Regions from separate parts of the Acidovorax sp. AC410 genome, predicted to be linked through region 1. Evidence: predicted binding sites of a transcription regulator. Region 1 holds the regulator's gene; each other region holds the start of a gene.
The links. The regulator LexA, encoded in region 1, represses DNA repair genes until DNA is damaged. The targets are predictions, from matches to a motif close to ACTGTATNNNNATACAGT.
Positions count from the first base shown of each region.

Region 2: the regulator LexA is predicted to act here: its motif matches at 2,441-2,458, upstream of imuA (translesion DNA synthesis-associated protein ImuA).
Region 3: the regulator LexA is predicted to act here: its motif matches at 2,017-2,034, upstream of recA (recombinase RecA).
Region 4: the regulator LexA is predicted to act here: its motif matches at 2,216-2,233, upstream of imuA (translesion DNA synthesis-associated protein ImuA).

Region 1 covers NZ_CEEDCG010000001.1:5,836,312-5,840,826, reverse strand. The annotation lists gene AC0IZS_RS27105 (D-2-hydroxyacid dehydrogenase family protein) at 1-334, opposite strand, end outside; gene AC0IZS_RS27100 (hypothetical protein) at 534-935, opposite strand; gene lexA (transcriptional repressor LexA) at 1,123-1,797, opposite strand; gene AC0IZS_RS27090 (asparaginase) at 1,881-2,834, shown strand; gene AC0IZS_RS27085 (hypothetical protein) at 2,857-3,276, shown strand; gene AC0IZS_RS27080 (DUF6152 family protein) at 3,514-3,993, shown strand; gene AC0IZS_RS27075 (DUF3617 domain-containing protein) at 4,127-4,515, shown strand, end outside.
Region 2 covers NZ_CEEDCG010000003.1:120,120-124,634, forward strand. The annotation lists gene AC0IZS_RS33760 (hypothetical protein) at 130-432, shown strand; gene AC0IZS_RS33765 (hypothetical protein) at 1,805-2,053, opposite strand; gene imuA (translesion DNA synthesis-associated protein ImuA) at 2,470-3,258, shown strand; gene AC0IZS_RS33775 (Y-family DNA polymerase) at 3,197-4,513, shown strand.
Region 3 covers NZ_CEEDCG010000001.1:1,672,728-1,677,242, reverse strand. The annotation lists gene AC0IZS_RS07790 (LysR substrate-binding domain-containing protein) at 1-617, shown strand, start outside; gene AC0IZS_RS07785 (helix-turn-helix domain-containing protein) at 685-897, shown strand; gene AC0IZS_RS07780 (Clp protease N-terminal domain-containing protein) at 915-1,421, shown strand; gene AC0IZS_RS07775 (MarR family winged helix-turn-helix transcriptional regulator) at 1,429-1,953, opposite strand; gene recA (recombinase RecA) at 2,095-3,177, shown strand; gene recX (recombination regulator RecX) at 3,289-3,744, shown strand; gene argC (N-acetyl-gamma-glutamyl-phosphate reductase) at 3,741-4,515, opposite strand, start outside.
Region 4 covers NZ_CEEDCG010000001.1:3,410,979-3,415,493, forward strand. The annotation lists gene AC0IZS_RS15895 (error-prone DNA polymerase) at 1-120, opposite strand, end outside; gene AC0IZS_RS15900 (DNA polymerase Y subunit UmuC family protein) at 149-1,474, opposite strand; gene imuA (translesion DNA synthesis-associated protein ImuA) at 1,410-2,207, opposite strand; gene AC0IZS_RS15910 (hypothetical protein) at 2,471-2,662, opposite strand; gene AC0IZS_RS15915 (alpha/beta fold hydrolase) at 2,652-3,560, shown strand; gene AC0IZS_RS15920 (catalase) at 4,072-4,515, shown strand, end outside.

The sequences.
Region 1 (4,515 bases):
GGGCCCAGGTCAGCTCCGCAGGTGCCACCGGCGAGCCCACGCCCTCTGCCACGGCAATGCCGCGCTCGGTGCAGGCTGCCACGTCGATGTGGTTGCCGATCTTGCCGGTCTGGGCAATGAGTTTGAGGCGCGGCAGCTTTTCGACCAGCTGGCGGGTGATCTGGGTGCGCTCGCGCACCAGCACGATGATGTCGGCATCCTTGAGCCGTATCGACAGCTGGCCCAGGCCCTTGACGGTGTTGGTGTAGACCTTGGCGGTGTAGGCGTCGAGCCGGGTGGCGCAATGGAGCTTGCGCACTGCATCCTGGTAGTCGTCGAGGATCACGATGTTCATCCCGACATTGTGCCTTGGAGCGCTGCAGTCTTTGCGCCCCAAGGCCCATCGGGCGCACGGCATTTGCAACGCTGCGTGAATGCCGCATGTGCGAAGGCGCTGATCCGCGCGAATGCGGTGCCCCATCTGCGGCGGCGGGCCTGGTGCCGCCGCTTGCAGGACAGCTGGCCCGCTCGCCTGCCCGGCCGGGGTGCCCGGGTCAGTGTTGCAGCGCCTCGCGCGCGGCCATGCGGTCCAGCTCCGCGCACACATCGGCCATGCGCCCCGAGATCACGATGCGTCCGGCATCGGCGCCGGAGGCGGCTGTCCGCAGCACCCGCACCACGCGGCGTGCCTGGGCGTGGTTGCACACGGCCTCCGCTCCCTGGGCCGGGTTGGGCAAGCGGCTTCCCGCTGCCGCCAGTGGCGTCTCGTCGCGCGGCATGCGGGCTGCAGCCGCTGCCGGCCATGCTGGCGCCGGGGTGGCTGGCAGAGGTGCCTTGCAGGTGCGTGGCCGTGCCGCAGTGGTGTCGTGCCCGCCATGCGCGGCAGGCTGCAGCCAGCGCGTCAGCGCATGCAGGGGGTGGGAGAAGGCCGAGAAGGTCAAAGAAGCAATTCCCATGTGAAGACTCCGAAGGTCGGTGGTGAACACAGGCAGGATTGCGAGGGATGTGCATGGGCCCAGGGCTGACCAGTGGGTTGCAGAAAATCCCGCATCCCACCTGTCAAACGCCCGCCACCTGGGCCATGCACGTCGGGTCCTTTGCGGCATCCCTGCCTTGCGCAGGGGGTGCCGTGGACCCTTGGCGCTACATGAGCATGGTGTTGCGGATCAGGCCGACCGCCAGGCCTTCGATCTCGAAGGGCTCACCGGGCTGCACGGTGATCACGGGGTAGTCGGGGTTTTCGGGCAGCAGCTCGATGCCGGTGGCCGTGCGGCGCAGGCGCTTGACGGTGACGTCGTCGCCCAGGCGGGCCACGATGATCTGGCCATTGCGCGCCTCGCGCGTGGACTGCACGGCCAGCAGGTCGCCGTCCATGATGCCGGCGTCGCGCATGGACATGCCGCGCACCTTGAGCAGGTAATCGGGCTTGTGCTGGAACAGGCTGTTTTCCACGCTGTAGGTCTGGTCGACATGCTCCTGCGCGAGAATGGGTGAGCCCGCTGCGACCCGGCCGATCAGCGGCAGCATCAGCTGCGACAGGCCGGGAATGGGCAGGCTGAACTGGGTGCCACGCGCTGCGTTGATGGAGCGCACGGTCTCGCCGCGTAGGCGGATGCCCCGCGAGGTGCCGCTGACCAGTTCGATCACGCCCTTGCGGGCCAGGGCCTGCAGGTGCTCTTCTGCCGCATTGGCCGACTTGAAGCCCAGCTCGGTCGCGATTTCGGCGCGGGTAGGGGGGGCGCCGGTGCGTGCAATGGCGGTCTGGATCAGGTCCAGAATCTGTTGCTGGCGGGCGGTGAGCTTGGGGTTGTCGAGCATGGTGGTTTCCAGTGTGTGCCGGTACAGTGGCAAATAACTGTTTTTTAATCCAGTAGCTGTATTTTTCACCAGTTTTTCGGAGTATGCAAGTGAGTGCGCAAAAAATTGTGGTTCTGGGTACGGGCGGCACCATTGCCGGCACCGCTGCGCAGGCGGGGGACAACATTGGCTACACGGCCGCACAGGTGGGGGTGGGCGAGCTGCTGGCGGCGGTTCCCGGGCTCGAAACAGTGGCTGGCGGGGCCCTGGTGGTCGAGCAGGTGGCCCAGATCGACAGCAAGGACATGGAGATGGGTGTGTGGCGCGCCCTGGCGCAGCGCTGCGCCGAATGCATGGACGACCCTGCCGTGCGCGCTATCGTCATCACCCATGGCACCGACACCATCGAAGAGACGGCCTGGTTCCTGCACTCCGTGCTCCATGCCTCGAAGCCCGTGGTGCTGACCTGTGCCATGCGCCCATCGACCGCGCTGGTGCCCGATGGCCCGCAGAACCTGCTCGACGCCGTGGCCGTGGCGGCCACCGCCGGTGCGCACGGCGTGGTGGTGGTGGCTGCCGGCACCATCCACGGCGCGCAGCGCGTGCAGAAGGTGCATCCTTACCGGGTGGACCCGTTCAGTTCCGGTGACGCCGGGCCCTTGGGGTGGGTGGAGGAGGGCGTGGCCCGCCTGGTGCAGGCATGGCCCCAGGCGCCAGACGGCACGGCTGCCGCAGCCACTGCCGCCCTGCCGGCCGACGCCCCCTGGCCGTGGGTGGAACTGGTGGCGAGCCATGCGGGCGCCAGTGGCCGTGCGGTGGATGCCTTGGTGCGCGAGGGCGTGCAGGGGCTGGTGGTGGCCTGCACGGGCAACGGCACCATCCACCATGCGCTCGGCGCCGCGCTGGCGCGTGCGCAGGCGGTTGGGGTGCGTGTGGTGCGCTCCACGCGCTGCGCCGAAGGACAGTTGCTGCCCACGGCAGGAGACGCCTTTGCGGCCGCGCCCGGCCTGTCGCCCGTGAAGGCCCGCATCACGCTGATGCTTGAGCTGTTGCACTGATCACCACGCCAGGAAGCCCTTTATGTTTGCTGCCCTTCGCTCCCATGTATGGGCCTACCCGGCGCTGGAGGTGGTACACATCGTGGGCATTGCGCTGCTGCTGGGCAACCTGGTGCTGCTGGAGTTGCGGGTGTTCGGCTGGGGCGCGGCGCTGCCGCCGCGGGACCTGGCGCGCCTGAGCCTGTCGCTGGCGCTGTGCGGCTTTGGCATGGCGGCCCTGTCGGGCCTGGTGATGTTTGCCACGCAGCCCCAGGAATTGCTCGCCAACCGGGCCTTCACCCTGAAGATGCTGTTGTTGATGCTTGCCGGCTGCAACGCGGCGTGGTTTCATGGGCGTGGTTCGCTGGCGCGGCTCGATGGGCTTGCGCGGGCGCAGATGCTGCTGTCCACCCTCATCTGGCTGGCCATCGTCGCCTGCGGTCGCTGGATCGCTTACTTGTAGCCCCCTGAGTCGCTTCGCGCCTCGGTGCAGCCGCCAGAGGCGGCAGCCCTTCGGCGCCGTCCAAGCCCGCGCAGGCGGGCTTGGAGCCGCGGCCCTCAGCCCCTCAGGGGGACGCCACCGGTGGCCTGGCAAAGCCAGTTCCACGGTGGCACTGGCTTGGGCCATGCCAGAGCCACGGGTCCTGTTCTGTGCGTAGCGCTGTTGAAGCGCAGATAACCATCCCAAAGGAGAAGTCCCATGCCACTACGACGTCGCCAACTTCTGTTCACCGGCTTTGCAATGCCCCTGGTACCCCTTGCGGCCCATGCCCACCACGGCTGGAGCAGCTTCGACGCGGATCGCCCGATCTACCTCGAAGGCACGGTGCGCAAGGTGCGCTGGCAGAACCCGCATGCCGAGCTGGAGCTGGAGCTGCCCGCCAACCTGGCATTGCCGCCCAACCTGGCGCAGCGCGCCTTGCCCGCGCAGACGGCTCCGGTCGATGGCAAGTCCTTGCTGGCCCGTGCCGTGCTGCCCACGCGCAAGGACCGCAAGTGGGAGATCGAGCTTGCGCCGCTGACGCGCATGCAGGCCTGGCAGGTGGCCGAGATCAAGCCGGGCACAGCGATCTCGGTACTGGGCTTCACGCTGCGCGAGGAGAAGGGGGAGGCGGTGCTGCGGGTCGAGTACCTGTTCGTGGATGGCAAGGTCTACGGGTTGCGCTCAAGCCCGGCTTGATCTCTAGTGGCCCGACGGGTGGGCGCCGGGATCATCGAATAGTGCACGTTTCGTTTCCTTGATGTGCCTGGCTGCGTGCGGCGTGGGGGTTTCCCGCCACTATCATCCGGCACATTACTTTGCAGGAGTCGTTATGCGCTGTTTCTCCCTTTCTCTCGCTGCCGCTGCCGTGGTCCTGGCCACCTTGCCCGCACAGGCCCTGGAGTTGCCCAAGCGCAAGCCGGGGCTGTGGGAGCTCAAGGCGACTTCCGGTGAGGGTGCGCCCCCTACCGTCATGCAGCAGTGCACGGATGAAGCATTCGAGGCACAGATGCAGAAGACGGCCCTGGAAACGTCCAAGACCATGTGCAGCAAGAACGACATGAAGCGCGACGGAAACACCATCACGGGCAATGCTGAATGCAAGATGGGGTCGGTCAACATCACCTCCCGTACCGTCACCACGGGTGATTTCACTAGCAACTACAAGGTCGTGGTGAACAACACCTACAGCCCACCAATGATGGGTAAAACCAATGACAC
Region 2 (4,515 bases), on a different contig from region 1:
GCTACATCACATCCTGCGCGTTCTACGCTTCGCAGGAACGCCGGTCCCAGTAGGGCCGGCACCATCAACCCGGTCGGGCAGCTCAGCCCGACTGGGGCAGCTGCTCGCCACACTTTGGAGACTTCCAATATGGCTCAACAGCAGATGAGTTTTGAGATTGCGGTGGACGAACCACCACTCATGGCCGAAGGTGAAATTCGCAACGCCGGTGAATGGCAAGTGCGCAATTTCCGCGGCTTTCAACAGGCCCGTGAAGGGCGTTCAGGTCGTTGGCGCTTCTATGTCTGCGGCTTCGTGCCGACGAGCTCCGGCGTCGCCGGCAGTTGCACTGTGCTCCGGGCCGACGGGACCAAGGAGTCTGTGAAGATCGACGCACGCGACCGGATACTGGTCGCTGGGCAGTGGTATGGCCGTGGGCATTGGAATCACTGAATGGTCACCACCATTACTCAGGCCCCAGCCAGGTACTTTGGACCCAAGAGCCATGCGCTTGGTACCGCTGCCACTGAATACGTGATCGGCTATGCCTTTTCTACGAGCGAGGCAGCGGTGCTTCACGGCTATAGCGCAGCGGGGTGCTTTACCGTTTCTGTGGGCACGAACACTGCTGCCTTCGCTACGCCTGCAGCTGCCTCGCATGCTGCATCGCTGACTGGGCTCAAGCCCGGCCGGTGGTCGATAGACCACCCTGACAACCGGTCGTTGGCATGCGCCTCGGCCTTCTTACCGATGCCTTCTGCTTCGTCTCTGACGCCGCAGTAGGCCGTAAAGACCCGGTCGAATAGGCGACCTTCAAAATGAGCCCCGGGCGTGATCTATCGATCGTGCCCGGGGCTTTTTGCGTTCCGAACGGCGGTGCTGCGGCCGAGGCTGATCAGCGAGAATCTGGCACTCGGGCAGCTTGAACGGAACAGATATGGACGCATCCCCCTCTTCCCCCCGCCTTCTGGCCATAGTGGCGGTGGAGCCGTCTCAGCGTGTGCAGTGTCAGCAACCAGCCTGCAATCACGGGGTCTATGCCGCCATCCACGTTGTCAGGGATGAGGGGCGCGTTCTGGTGTTGGGCTCCACGTGCTTTGAGAAGCGATACGGATCGTCCTCTGCCCTGGGCAGGCCAGCGTATGACAATTCCGGTGGATCAGGCCGCCGGCTCACGGCGGAGGAGCGGCGCCTGCTGGTGGAAAACACCGCAGCATTGATCGCCAGGTTTGAGGACGAGACTGAACGTGAAAGACAGGCCGCGCTTGAGCAGGAAAAGCTTCTCAGAGACGCCGCTGCCGCGAGGCAGCCGCCTGCCCCGTCCCCTGCCCTTCGATTCTCTGATGACTTGGGCCCGCCAGGCCGGCGCTGGCCTTGGCCGTGGCACTCGGGCAGCTCGGTCGCGTTGCTCACTTCACCCACTGGGCAGCAGTGGGTGCGGCAGGAGCACCGAGACAGGTTCCAGACGTTGGCGCCCTGGCCAGCATTCCGGGGGTGGCAGACCGAGTTCCCGACCTCGGTGGGTACCCCCGACGAGTACCTAGGCGCGCTTGTTGTGAGCGACATTGTCTCGGCGCTGAAGACACTCAAGGGGTTGGGCTACGCAGGTCCTATTCCGGGGTCGTGGCAGATGATCCAGCCAAGTCTCGATGGCTTTGCTCGATCCAGGGGGCGCTGGTAAATGGCGACCGTGCTCGCACCTCACCTTGGTCAGGCTCGAGGCCCAGCCGGGCTGCGACGCGCTGCCATGACAACGTCGAGGCGCGGCCGCTGTTCTCCGAGTGGCCCACACATCGCTTACCCCGTGCAATTCGCAGGGTGACCGTCAGTCACCCTTCGAACAGTCGGCATCACCAACCGGGTCTGCTGCCTCGTTCTCGTAGGGCTGACCCTCTGCGGCCGCCAGTGCCAAAGTGCCAGCGTCGAGTGCCGCCGCCCAGCTGTCGAAATCGCATTCCGATGCCGAGTGGGGCTTGAAGACCAGCGCCTCGTTCGCTTCCTGCTCAAGGACAATCCAGCGAAACGCTTCGTCGCTATCAGGGTCAGGGATGATCTGCAGGCAATACGAAGGCATGCGTGTCTCCAATGATTGAATCCGAGTTTACGTTGTGCATTTGCGCTCCATCATGGGTGAGGGTAGCACTGCGCTCAGGTAGGACGGGGCCGGATCCTCTGCCGCCGACGGTACACAACCTGCCAAGCTTGTAGAAGACGGATGGATGGCGCCCCATCCTCGACAGCAAGCTGGGGGTGAGTCAGAGGTAGCAGTAGCAGCCGGTAAAGCCCGGCACGACCGATCTCGGCAGCCAGCTGATGATTTTGTAACAGGCATCGGATGATCTTTGGGCGCCGATTGGCTTCCAAGAGCCCGAGAAGTCTGGAAAGCTTGCTACAAACCTTGCTGTCCAAAGACCCTGCAGCCAGGTACACCCCTACATGGGAAAACGCGGCACGGCCATACACTGTAAATAACTACAGTATTTGCACCCGATGTCAGCCCTTCTTCATTCCTTCGACCCACACGCCCTGCCGCCAGGCGTGCGCGAAGCCGTTTGGCTCGGTGGGGAGATGGGTCGCCAGGAAGGTGAGACCGTGGCCACGGGGTTTTCAGAGCTGGACGCGGTGCTGCCTGGGAGTGGTTGGCCAACCAGGGCGCTCACCGAGGTGCTGTCCGCGCAGGCGCCGCTTTGCGAATGGCGCCTGCTGGGGGGCGCTTTGCCCTCGCTCGTTGCCGGTGGGGGCCAGATCCTGCTCGTCGCTCCGCCGCAGCCGCCGCATGCCGGCGGCCTGCAGCAGCTAGGGCTGCCACCAGAACGCCTCGTCTGGATCCAGGCGAAGACGCCTGCAGAGCGCTTGTGGGCCACAGAGCAGCTGGTCAAATCCAATCCCAAGGGGGCGGTGCTTGCCTGGTTGCCGCAGGCTCGGGCCGAGCAGATCCGTCGCCTGCAGGTGCACGCTCAGTCCTGCCAGTCCCCAGTCTTCCTGTTTCGGCCTTTGGCGGCTGAGCGGGAGGCTTCGCCCGCACCTCTGCGCATCAAGGCAGCATTGGGTACCGGATGGCACATCGATGTGACTGTGCTCAAGCGGCGCGGCACCCCTTTCAGCGGGGTGTTGCGCCTGGTCGCAGTTCCAGATCGCCTTGACCGTGTGTTGCCCCCGCGCCTGCGCCGCATGGGCATTGAAATTGTTGCTCCCCTGCGCAGCCAGGAGGCCTCCCATGATTGGGATCTGGGCCGCACTGAGTCCCTCCAAGAACCCCGACTCCTGCACGGCCATTGATCTTCAGGGGCTGGCTATCTGGGCGTTGCAGTTCACGCCGCGGGTGGCCATGGCCGAAGAAGAAGCCGTGTTGCTCGAGATCGGGGCCAGCGTGCGCCTGTTCGGTGGCTTGGAGAACCTGCGCCAGCGCATCGAGGGGGAGGCGACGGAGCTGGGGGTAGACGCCATCTCGTGGGCCCCCACCGGCACCGCCGCCTTGGCGTTGCTGAGGTGCCGCGTAGGGGATGGGTTTGCCCGCCCTCTCCCTTCGATCCTTGACAAGTTGCCGCTGGAGACCATCACAGCCGTGGCGCGCCACCAGGGGACGCTCCACCGCCTGGGATCGCGCACCCTGGGCGACGTGCGCAAGCTGCCGCGCGGCGGGTTGGGCCGGCGCTTTGACAAGCAGCTTCTGACAGCGCTGGACCAGGCATACGGCCTGCGCCCGGAGGTCTATGAGTGGGTACCCCTTCCTGAGACGTTCTCGGCCCGCCTGGAGTTTCAGTTCCGGGTGGAGCACGCCGCGGCGCTGATGTTCGGCGCGCGCCGGCTCCTGCTGCAGATGTCGGGCTGGCTGGCGGCTCGCCACATGGGCGTCACCGCCTTTACTCTCCGCTGGTGCCATGACGCAATGCGGGCGAAGACTGCCGGCACAGGTGGCGAGCTCACCGTGCGCACCGCTGAGGCCACGCAGTCAGTTGAGCACCTGGGCCGGCTGCTGACAGAGCATCTGGCCAAGGTCGAGCTGCTGGCACCGGCGGGCGACATCGAACTGCTGGCCACCGAGACCATCCCGATCACGCAAGAGAGCAAGTCGCTGCTCCCGGACACCATCCGACAAGGTGAGGCTACCGCGCTGGTCCTAGAACGCATTCAGGCGCGCCTCGGGAAGGAGCGGGTAGTGCGCCCGCGACTTGTCGAGGACCACCGTCCTGAATGCATACAGCAATGGCTGCCAGCCGAGCAGCCACTACCGCGCGCCAGCGTGACCGACCACCATTTTCCACTGCCAGGCTGGCTGTTGGCGGAGCCCCTGCGCCTGGCCGAAAGAGACAACCGTCCCATGTACCAGGGGCAGCTGCAGATACTGCTCGGCCCGGACCGCGTCGAGGGTGGCTGGTGGGATCGACAGGGCAAGGTGGAGGGGGCGGCGCCGGGAACCGTGCAGCGCGACTATTTCGTGGCCCTCAGCCACCATGCAGGCCTGCTTCTGGTTTTCCAGCGCCGCCTTGCCGGTGATGAGACGGGCTGGTTCCTCCACGGGCAATACGCCTGACG
Region 3 (4,515 bases), 4.2 Mb from region 1:
GCCTGCCGACCTTTGCGGCCAAGTGGCTCATTCCGCGCTTGCCGCAGTTCCAGCAGCAGCACCCGCAGGTCACGCTGCACTTCGTGCCCTACGTGCACAGCTACAACTTCGAGCGGCCCGAACTCGACTGCGCCATCCTCTTCGGTGACGGCCATTGGCCCGGTGCGCATGCCCACTACCTCACGGGCCAGGACGTGGCGCTGATCGCACCGCGCACCCGCGTGGCGGACTGGGCCATCGACCACCCGCGCGACGTGGCGCGCCACACCCTGCTGCGCCATGTGACGGTGCCCGAGGCCTGGCTGCGCTGGAGCGAAACGCATGGCGTGCAGGGGCTCAACCCGCTGGCGGGCCCGCAGTTCGACCAGTTCCAGTCGATGATCCGCGCGGTGATGGCCGGCATGGGCCTGGCGCTGGTGCCGCGCTGCCTGGTGCAGGACGAGATCACCAGCGGCCTTGTGCGCGAGCCCCTGCCCGGCTGCGGCTACCAAAGCGAGGTCGGCTACTGGTTCTGCTACCCCGAGGGGCGCAACCAGCTGCAGACCCTGCAGCAGTTCCGCCAGTGGCTGCTGGCCTGTGCCGAACCTGCTTCCGCTGCCCCGCTGCCGTCTGCATAGGCACCCTGGCCTGTCGGCTCGTCAACGATGGTTGACGAACTCTGGGTTGTCAACTAAAGTTGACGACATGCAGGCACCCTCTCCCCTTCCCTCGCCCGAAGACCCCGAGGCTGCGCTGGCCGCCGTGGTGGCCTTGCGGCTAGTGGCCGACCGGCTGGAAGCCGGCGCCGTGGCGGCCGCGCTGGCGCAGGGCTGGTCCTGGGCGCAGATCGCTCAGGCCCTGGGTGTCAGCAAGCAGGCTGCGCACAAGCGGCTGTCCGCCCATGTTTCCCGATCCTGAGACAAAGGAGTTTCACCATGTTCCGCCAACTGCAGCACCGTTTCCAGAGCATGCGCACCCTGAGCCGGCTGTGCACGGGCGCCGAGGCACATGCCCGGTCGCGTGGCCAGGCCGCGCCGGGCGCAGAGCATTTCCTGCTCGCCGCCATCGACCTGCCCGACGGCTCGGCGCGGCGGGCGTTCGAGAGTGTTGGCGCCGACCCGGCGGCGGTGGGCGAGGCCATTGAGCGGCAGTACCGCGACGCCTTGCAATCCGTGGGGGTGCAAGCCCCGTTGCCGCCAGCGGCCGCACTGCAGGCTCCTGCAGCGGCCGGGCTGTACCGCGCCCAGCCTTCGGGCCAGGAACTGGTGCAGGCACTCGCCCGCTCAAGCAAGGAGCAGGCAGGCCCCTTGCTGGGGGCGCACGTGGTGGCCGTTGTCGCCACCATGCCGCAGGGCGTGGCGGCGCGCACGCTGCGCGCCCTGGGGATCGATGCCGCCAGGCTGGTGTTGGCCGCCCGGGCCCAGGTGCCATCGGCCAGCTAAGCGGGGTTCACGGCGCCTGCGTGCCAGCGGCATCACCGCCCGCATAGGCCTCCAGCCCGATGGCCACCACCGTGGCCACGTCCTTGCCCACTTCGCTGCGGAACTCCGCCTCGGCCTGGGCCACTGCATCGCGAAAGGCCTGCAGCCACGCCAGCCCCGTGGGGGTGAAGCACACACGCCGAGCGCGTGCATCGAGCGGGTCCGCCGCGCGCGTGATCAGGCCCCAGGCCTCGCACTGGTCCACCAGGGTGGCCATGGCCTGCTTGCTCATGCCGGCGCGCTGGGCCAGGTCGGTCAGGCGGTCGCCCTGCAGCGCCAGGTGGCGCGTGATGTGGACGTGCGCCGCGCTCACCTGGTCGCGTGCGGCCAGGTTGGACAGGGCCAGCGGCACCTCCACGTTGTGCGCCATGAGCTGCAGCACCCGGGCGTCGAAGCGGCGCATGGCGTGGCCGAGCAGGCGGCCCAGGTGGGTCTGGCGCCAGCCATCCTCGGCGGGGCTGGGCGGCGGTGCCGCGGGCAGGAAATCAGGCATGCGGCATTGTCAGGCAAACTGACTAAATAGTGCATTGATGCAATCCAACGGCTCGCATAAACTACTGTTCAAGCATCCAGCCTGTAGTTAATTGCAGACGAGGTGCAAACATCCAACCCGTTGTTTTTCAAGGAGTTTTTCATGGACGTCGCAGTCAAAGGCACCAACCCCCCCCTTCCCGTCAACACCGAAAAGGCCAAGGCGCTGGCGGCTGCACTGGCCCAGATCGAGAAGCAATTCGGCAAGGGCACCATCATGCGCCTGGGCGAAGGCGAGGTGATCGAGGACATCCAGGTGGTCTCCACCGGCTCGCTGGGCCTGGACATCGCCCTGGGCGTGGGCGGACTGCCGCGCGGCCGCGTGATCGAGATCTACGGCCCGGAATCCTCGGGCAAGACCACGCTCACCCTGCAGGTGATTGCCGAGATGCAGAAGCTGGGCGGCACCTGTGCCTTCGTCGACGCCGAGCACGCACTGGACGTGCAGTACGCCCAGAAGCTGGGCGTGCAGCTGTCCGACATGCTGATCAGCCAGCCCGACACGGGTGAACAGGCCCTGGAAATCGTGGACAGCCTGGTGCGCTCGGGCGCCGTGGACCTGATCGTCATCGACTCGGTCGCCGCGCTCACGCCCAAGGCCGAAATTGAAGGCGAGATGGGCGATGCCCTGCCCGGCCTGCAGGCCCGCCTGATGAGCCAGGCGCTGCGCAAGCTGACGGCCACGATCAAGAAGACCAACTGCACGGTCATCTTCATCAACCAGATCCGCATGAAGATCGGCGTGATGTTCGGCAGCCCCGAAACCACCACCGGCGGCAATGCGCTCAAGTTCTACGCCTCGGTGCGCCTGGACATCCGCCGCACCGGCACCATCAAGAAGGGCGACGAAGCCATCGGCAACGAGACCAAGGTCAAGGTGGTCAAGAACAAGGTGAGCCCGCCCTTCAAGACGGCCGAGTTCGACATCCTGTTCGGCGAGGGCATCAGCCGCGAGGGCGAGATCATCGACATGGGCGTGACCGCCAAGATCGTCGAGAAGTCGGGCGCCTGGTATGCCTACAACGGCGAGAAGATCGGCCAGGGCCGTGACAACGCGCGCGAGTTCCTGCGCGAGAACCCCGACCTCGCCCGTGAGATCGAGAACAAGGTGCGCGAAGGGCTGGGCATTGCGCTGCTGCCCGACGGGCTGCAAGCGGCTGCCCCGGCAGGCGATTCGGACGAGTGATGCGGCGGCGCATTGGGCGCCACTGCAACACACCTGGGCGGCCATTGCGCAGTGTTGCGGCAATGGCCGCTGTGCATTGGACCATTGCCTGGCTGCCTGCCAACCAAACCCATGGGCTTTGACACCGTTTCCCTGAAGGGCCGCGCGCTGCGGTTGCTGGGCCAGCGCGAGCACTCGCGCGCCGAGCTGCTGCGCAAACTGCGCCCGCATGTGCAGGAGGGCGAAGACCTCGAGGCCGTGCTGAGCGAGCTGGAGGCCCGGGACTTCATCAGCGAGGAGCGCGTGGTGGCCTCGGTGCTACACCAGCGTGCGGGCCGCATGGGGGCGGCACGCATCCGCCAGGAGCTGCAGTCCAAGGGCATCGGCGGCGAGGCCGTGCAGCAGGCCGTGGCACAGCTGCAGGACACGGAGCTGGCCCGCGCCCGCGAGGTGTGGCGCCGCCGCTTCGGCGAGCCCGCCGCCGACCCGCAGGGGCGCGCCAAGCAGGTGCGCTTTCTGATGTCGCGGGGCTTCTCGGCCGACGTCGTGCGCCGCGTGGTGCGCGGCGTGGGGGATGATGACGTTTAGATGCCCAGCATCAGCTTGAGGTTCTGCACCGCCGCCCCGCTGGCACCCTTGCCCAGGTTGTCCAGGCGTGCCACCAGCACCGCGTGGCGGTAGGTCTCGTTGGCGAACACGCGCAACTCGAGCTTGTTGGTGTTGTTGAGCGCCAGGGCATCGAGCTTGCCGTCGGCGGTGGCCGGCAGCACGCTGACCCATTGCTCGGGGGTGTTGCTCTTGGCATAGTGCGCCGCCAGGGCGTCGTGCAGGTCGCTGGCCTTGGGGGCGCCGGGCAGGGTGTCGAGGTGCAGGGGCAGTTGCACCAGCATGCCCTGCTCGAAATTGCCCACCGAGGGCACGAAGATGGGCCGGCGCGTGATGCCGGTGTAGCGCATGATCTCGGGCAGGTGCTTGTGTGCCAGGCCCAGGGCATACAGCTCGAACAGCGGGGCCTCGCCCTTCTGGTAGGCCTCGATCATGGTGCGCCCGCCGCCCGAGTAGCCACTGACCGAGGGCAGGGCCAGCGGGAAGTCGGCCGGCACCAGGCCGGCGTCGACCAGGGGGCGCAGCAGTGCGATGGCGCCCGTGGCATAGCAGCCGGGGTTGGCCACGCGCGTGGCGGCGGCCACGGCCTCGGGCTGGCCGGCGGTCAGCTCGGGAAAGCCGAACACCCAGCCGGGCGCGATGCGGTGGGCCGTGCTGGCGTCGATGATCTTGATCTTGCGGCCACCGGCCTGTTCGATGCCGTCCACCATGGCCACGGTCTCGCGCGCGGCGTCGTCGTGCAGGCACAGCACG
Region 4 (4,515 bases), 2.4 Mb from region 1:
GGCAATGGCGCTGTAGCCCAGCTCCTTGGCGCGCTCGAGCAGTTCGTCAGGCCAACTGGCCCCGACAAGGAACGTGAAATTGGAAACGCAGCGCAGCTCTGCGTAGAAGGGAAGCGCCATGACTGTTGCCTGAAGGTCTATGCATCGTTCAGGCGTACAGGCCATGAAGGAACCAGCCCGTCTCGTCCTCGGCCAGGCGGCGTTGGAAAATCCACAGCACCCCTGCATGCCGGCTCAACGCGATCCAGTAGTCGCGTTGCACGTTGAGCTGACCGCCCTGTGTACCTGCAGCCGCCGAACGCTCTCGGTGCCACCAGCCGCCTTCCACGCGGTCCGGGCCCAGCAGCAACTGCAGTTGCCCCTGGTAGATCGGGCGGTGCTCCCGCTCGGCCAGACGCAGCGGTTCGGGCAGCACCCATGCGGGCAGCGGCAGCTCGTGGCAGGGGAGCGAAGCGCGGGGGCGCACCATCTCCGCACCCTGCCAGCACTGCATCCATTCGGGGCGGTGGTCGGCATTCAGGACGGGGCGCACCACGCGATCCTTGCCCAGGCGGGCCTGCACGCGCTCCAGCACCAGGGACGTGGCTTCGCCCTGGCGGATGGTCTCAGGCAGGAGCGACTTGCTCTCCTGCCTGATAGCGATGGTTTCGGAGGCAAGCAGCTCAATGTCGCCGACGGGTGCCAGCAGCTCGACCTTGGCCAGATGCTCGCTGAGCAGGCGGCCCAGGTGGTCCACGTTCTGCGTAGCCTCCGCGGTGCGCACGGTGATCTCCCCCCCAGTGCCTGCGGTCTTGGCGCGCATCGCGTCATGGGCCCACCGCAGCGTGAACGAGGTGACGCCCATGTGCCTGGCCGCTAGCCAGCCGGACATCTGGAGTAACAAGCGGCGGGCGCCGAACATCAGTGCCATCGCGTTTTCGACACGGAACATGAACTCCAGGCGGGCACTGAAGGTTTCGGGAAGTTGCTGCCACTCGCAGACCTCGGGACGCAGTCCGTAGGCCTGGTCCAGGCTGTGAAGCAGGTCCTTGTCGAAGCGCCGACCCAGGCCACCCCGGGGCAGCTTGCGCACATCACCCAGCGTGCGTGATCCGAGGCGGTGCAGCGTGCCTTGATGGCGCGCCACGGCGGTGATCATCTCCAGCGGTAGTTTGTCGAGGATGGATGGCAGCGGGCCGGCAAAGCCATCCACCACGCGCGAGCGCACCAGAGCCAGCGCGGCGGTGCCCGTCGGGGCCCAAGCGAAGGCTTCAACGCCCAACTCACTGGCTTCCGATTCGATGCGCCCTCGCAAGTGCGACAGGCCGCCAAACAGGCGTGCGCTGGCCCCGACCTCAACCAGGACCACTTCTTCGCGCACTGCCACCCTTGGAGAGAACTGCAGCGCCCAAACAGCCAGGGAAGGCAGGTCAATGGCGGTGCAGGACTCGGTGCTGGTCTTGTGCGGTAGCAGTGCGGCCCAGATGCCGATCATCGGTGGCCTCCTCTCTGCGCAGGGGGATGGCGAAATCGGTGTCCAGGCGGCGCAGTCGCGGCGGCAGCACCTGGCTCAGGCGGCCGGGGATGGCCTGCAGTTCCAGCACGTCATGGCAGGGCGTACCACGGCGCTTGAGGATGCGCACGTCGATGTTCCAGCCTGTGCCGAGCGACACCAGGGTGCGCAGTGGCGCCGGCGAGGCCTCTCGCTGCGCGTTCAAAGGCCGAAAGAGAAAGACAGGCGACTGGCAGGACTGGGCATGCACCTGCAGGCGCCTGATCTGGTCCGAGCGGACTTGGGGGAGCCAGGAAAGCACCGCGCCGCGGGGATTGGACTTCACCAATTGCTCCGTCACCCACAAGCGCTCGGCTGGCGTCTTGGCCTGAATCCAGACGATCTGGTCGGCGGGAACTCCGAGCTGAGCCAAGCCACCGGCATGGGGCTGCTGGGGTGGGGCAACGAGCAGTATCTGGCCGCCGTTCTGGACCAGGCTGGGCAAGCTTCTGCCCAGCAGGCGCCATTCGCACAGCGGTGCTTGGGCCAGGAGGACCTCGGTCAGGGCGCGTGTGGGCCAGCCACCCCCGGGCAGGGAGGCGTCCAACAGGTCAAAACCCGTGGAGATTGTCGGGTGGCCGTCGTGCACCAGGTCGTCGCCCAGCCATACAGATTCCCGTACCGAAATGGGCAGGCTCTGGGTGTCGAAGGACTGGGAAGCGTGGGAGGCAGGCATGGCAAAATACTGTAATTAAATACAGTATATGGACAGACTTACTGACATGGAAAGAGGGTTCCGACGGCGGTTGAAGGCCATTGCATGCGGCTCGCACTGAAATCGATAGCGGCGAAATCAGCGCCTGCGCGGGAGGATCAAGTGATCGAGTACGGTGGAAAATATTTGCGATGACCAGGCGGGCCATCCCGACGAAACCCTGGTGCAAGGTCAGGATGCCGCTATGCCTGAAATGACTGAAAGGCACATTTCTGTATAAGAGCTCAACGATGGAAACCGATCAGACTGCCCCCATGAATCGCTGTGGCTACTGTGGATTTACCAACTACCGCAGGGTGGTCGAGCGCGATGCCCAGGGAGCGATGCGCTACGGCGATCGCTTGTTGTGGGACGATGACATCCCCTTCTAGCTGTGACCGGCGACCGATGCGCGAGGAAATACGAATGAAACGCATGGAACCACTTCGCCACGTTCGGGCCAGCGTGCTCGACATCGCGTACTTCGAGCAAGGCCCTACCGCCGGGCCGCCTGTGGTAGTGATGCATGGCTTTCCGTACGACATCCACAGTTACCAAGAAGTAGCTCCTTTGCTGGCGGATGCAGGCTGCCGCGTGCTGGTGCCTTACCTGCGCGGGTATGGCGGCACGCGGTTTGTGAACGCGTCAAACTTGCGATCCGGCGAGCAGGCCGCGCTTGGGGCCGATTTGCTCGCGTTCCTGGACAGCCTTGGCATTGAGCGGGCGGTGCTTGCGGGCTACGACTGGGGTGGCCGGGCCGCGTGTGTGGTCGCCGCGCTGTGGCCCCAGCGTTGCGCGGGTCTGGTCTCGGTGAACAGCTACAACATCCAGAACATCGCCAGGGCCATGGAGCCGGAAGCACCTGAAAAAGAGCTGCGGCTCTGGTATCAATACTACCTCCATGGCGAGCGCGGTCGAGCTGGGCTTGAGCAAAACCGCAGGGCATTTTCCAAGCTACTGTGGCAACTGTGGTCACCGACCTGGCGCTTCGACGATGCGACTTTCGAGCAGAGCGCTGCCGCCTTCGACAACCCGGATTTCGTCGAAGTGGTAATCCACTCGTACCGGCACCGCTACGCCTTGGTGCCTGGTGATCCGGCCTATGCAAACATCGAAGCGAAGCTTGCCCAGCAACCCGTCATCACCGTTCCATCTATCACCTTGGATGGCGCCAACGACGGGGTGCGTCCGCCTGCGGATGCGTCGGTACATGCAGCACGCTTCAGCGCTCTGCGCGACCATCGAATCCTGGACGGCGTCGGCCACAACCTACCGCAAGAAGCACCTCAGGAGTTCGCCATGGCGGTGCTGGAACTAGTCAGGGACAGAGGCTGACCGCGCTGGCGCATCACTTCCGAAATCCAGGCCCAGCCGTTGACGTGGCTATTTGGAAGACTGGCTGCGCCTGCCCTTGATGATTCCAAGTTTGGCCTGCCAGCACTCGGCGCATATCCAGACGGACGGTCGAATTTCGCATCCGCCTTGGATACTGCGTTGGTCCTTGTGCACAGCACATTCACGCGTTGTGTCCGAGACCCGGCTGTTCGGAAGTTTGAAGAGTGGCTGAGTCATAGCAACATCCTTGATGTAGAGCGAGACTGCAGCTTTTGGGTTCAGGCCCTCGTAGGACAACGCCAGTTGCCCACCCTTCAATATGCGCAGTTTGCCAGCCGCAACAAAACGGGTGACGCTGACAAGTCGCTCGGGCTGACCATCATTTAGTTGCAACTTGCCTGCTCCGCCGGGCTATTGCTTTGTGCTGATCGGTTGAGCCAAAGTCCTACAAACCGTCACGGCGAGGACCTTAACCTGTGCCTTCCCCACAACCCAGTGACGAAGGTACACAATGCCCAAAGATCCTACGCGTGCTGCCAAGGGCGCTGCCGCGCCTGTTCCATCAACTGCTGCAGCACCTGCCAGAAATACGGACAGCGCGCCTTCCGCTCTCGGGCCAGCTGCTGACGTTCTCTCTGCGAAGGCGGGAGAAACCAACGACCTCGCGTCCGCGAAACCATACAACGCCAATAAAGCGGGAGAGCATGGTTTCACCAACGGGGTTAGCCCTGCGCCGGGTGCTACTGTGGAGCCGGCCTCGCGGCTGCCATCAGGTAGCACCGTGTCGGAAGCAAACAGCAGTGCCAAGACTGGGACGGTTGCCCCTGACGGCGTCAATGCGACCATCGCACCGCTCGACCACGTGCGCGTCGATTCCGCCGGCCAGGTGCTCACCACCAACCAGGGTGTGCCAATCGCCGACAACCAAAATTCTCTCAAGTACGGCGAGCGCGGC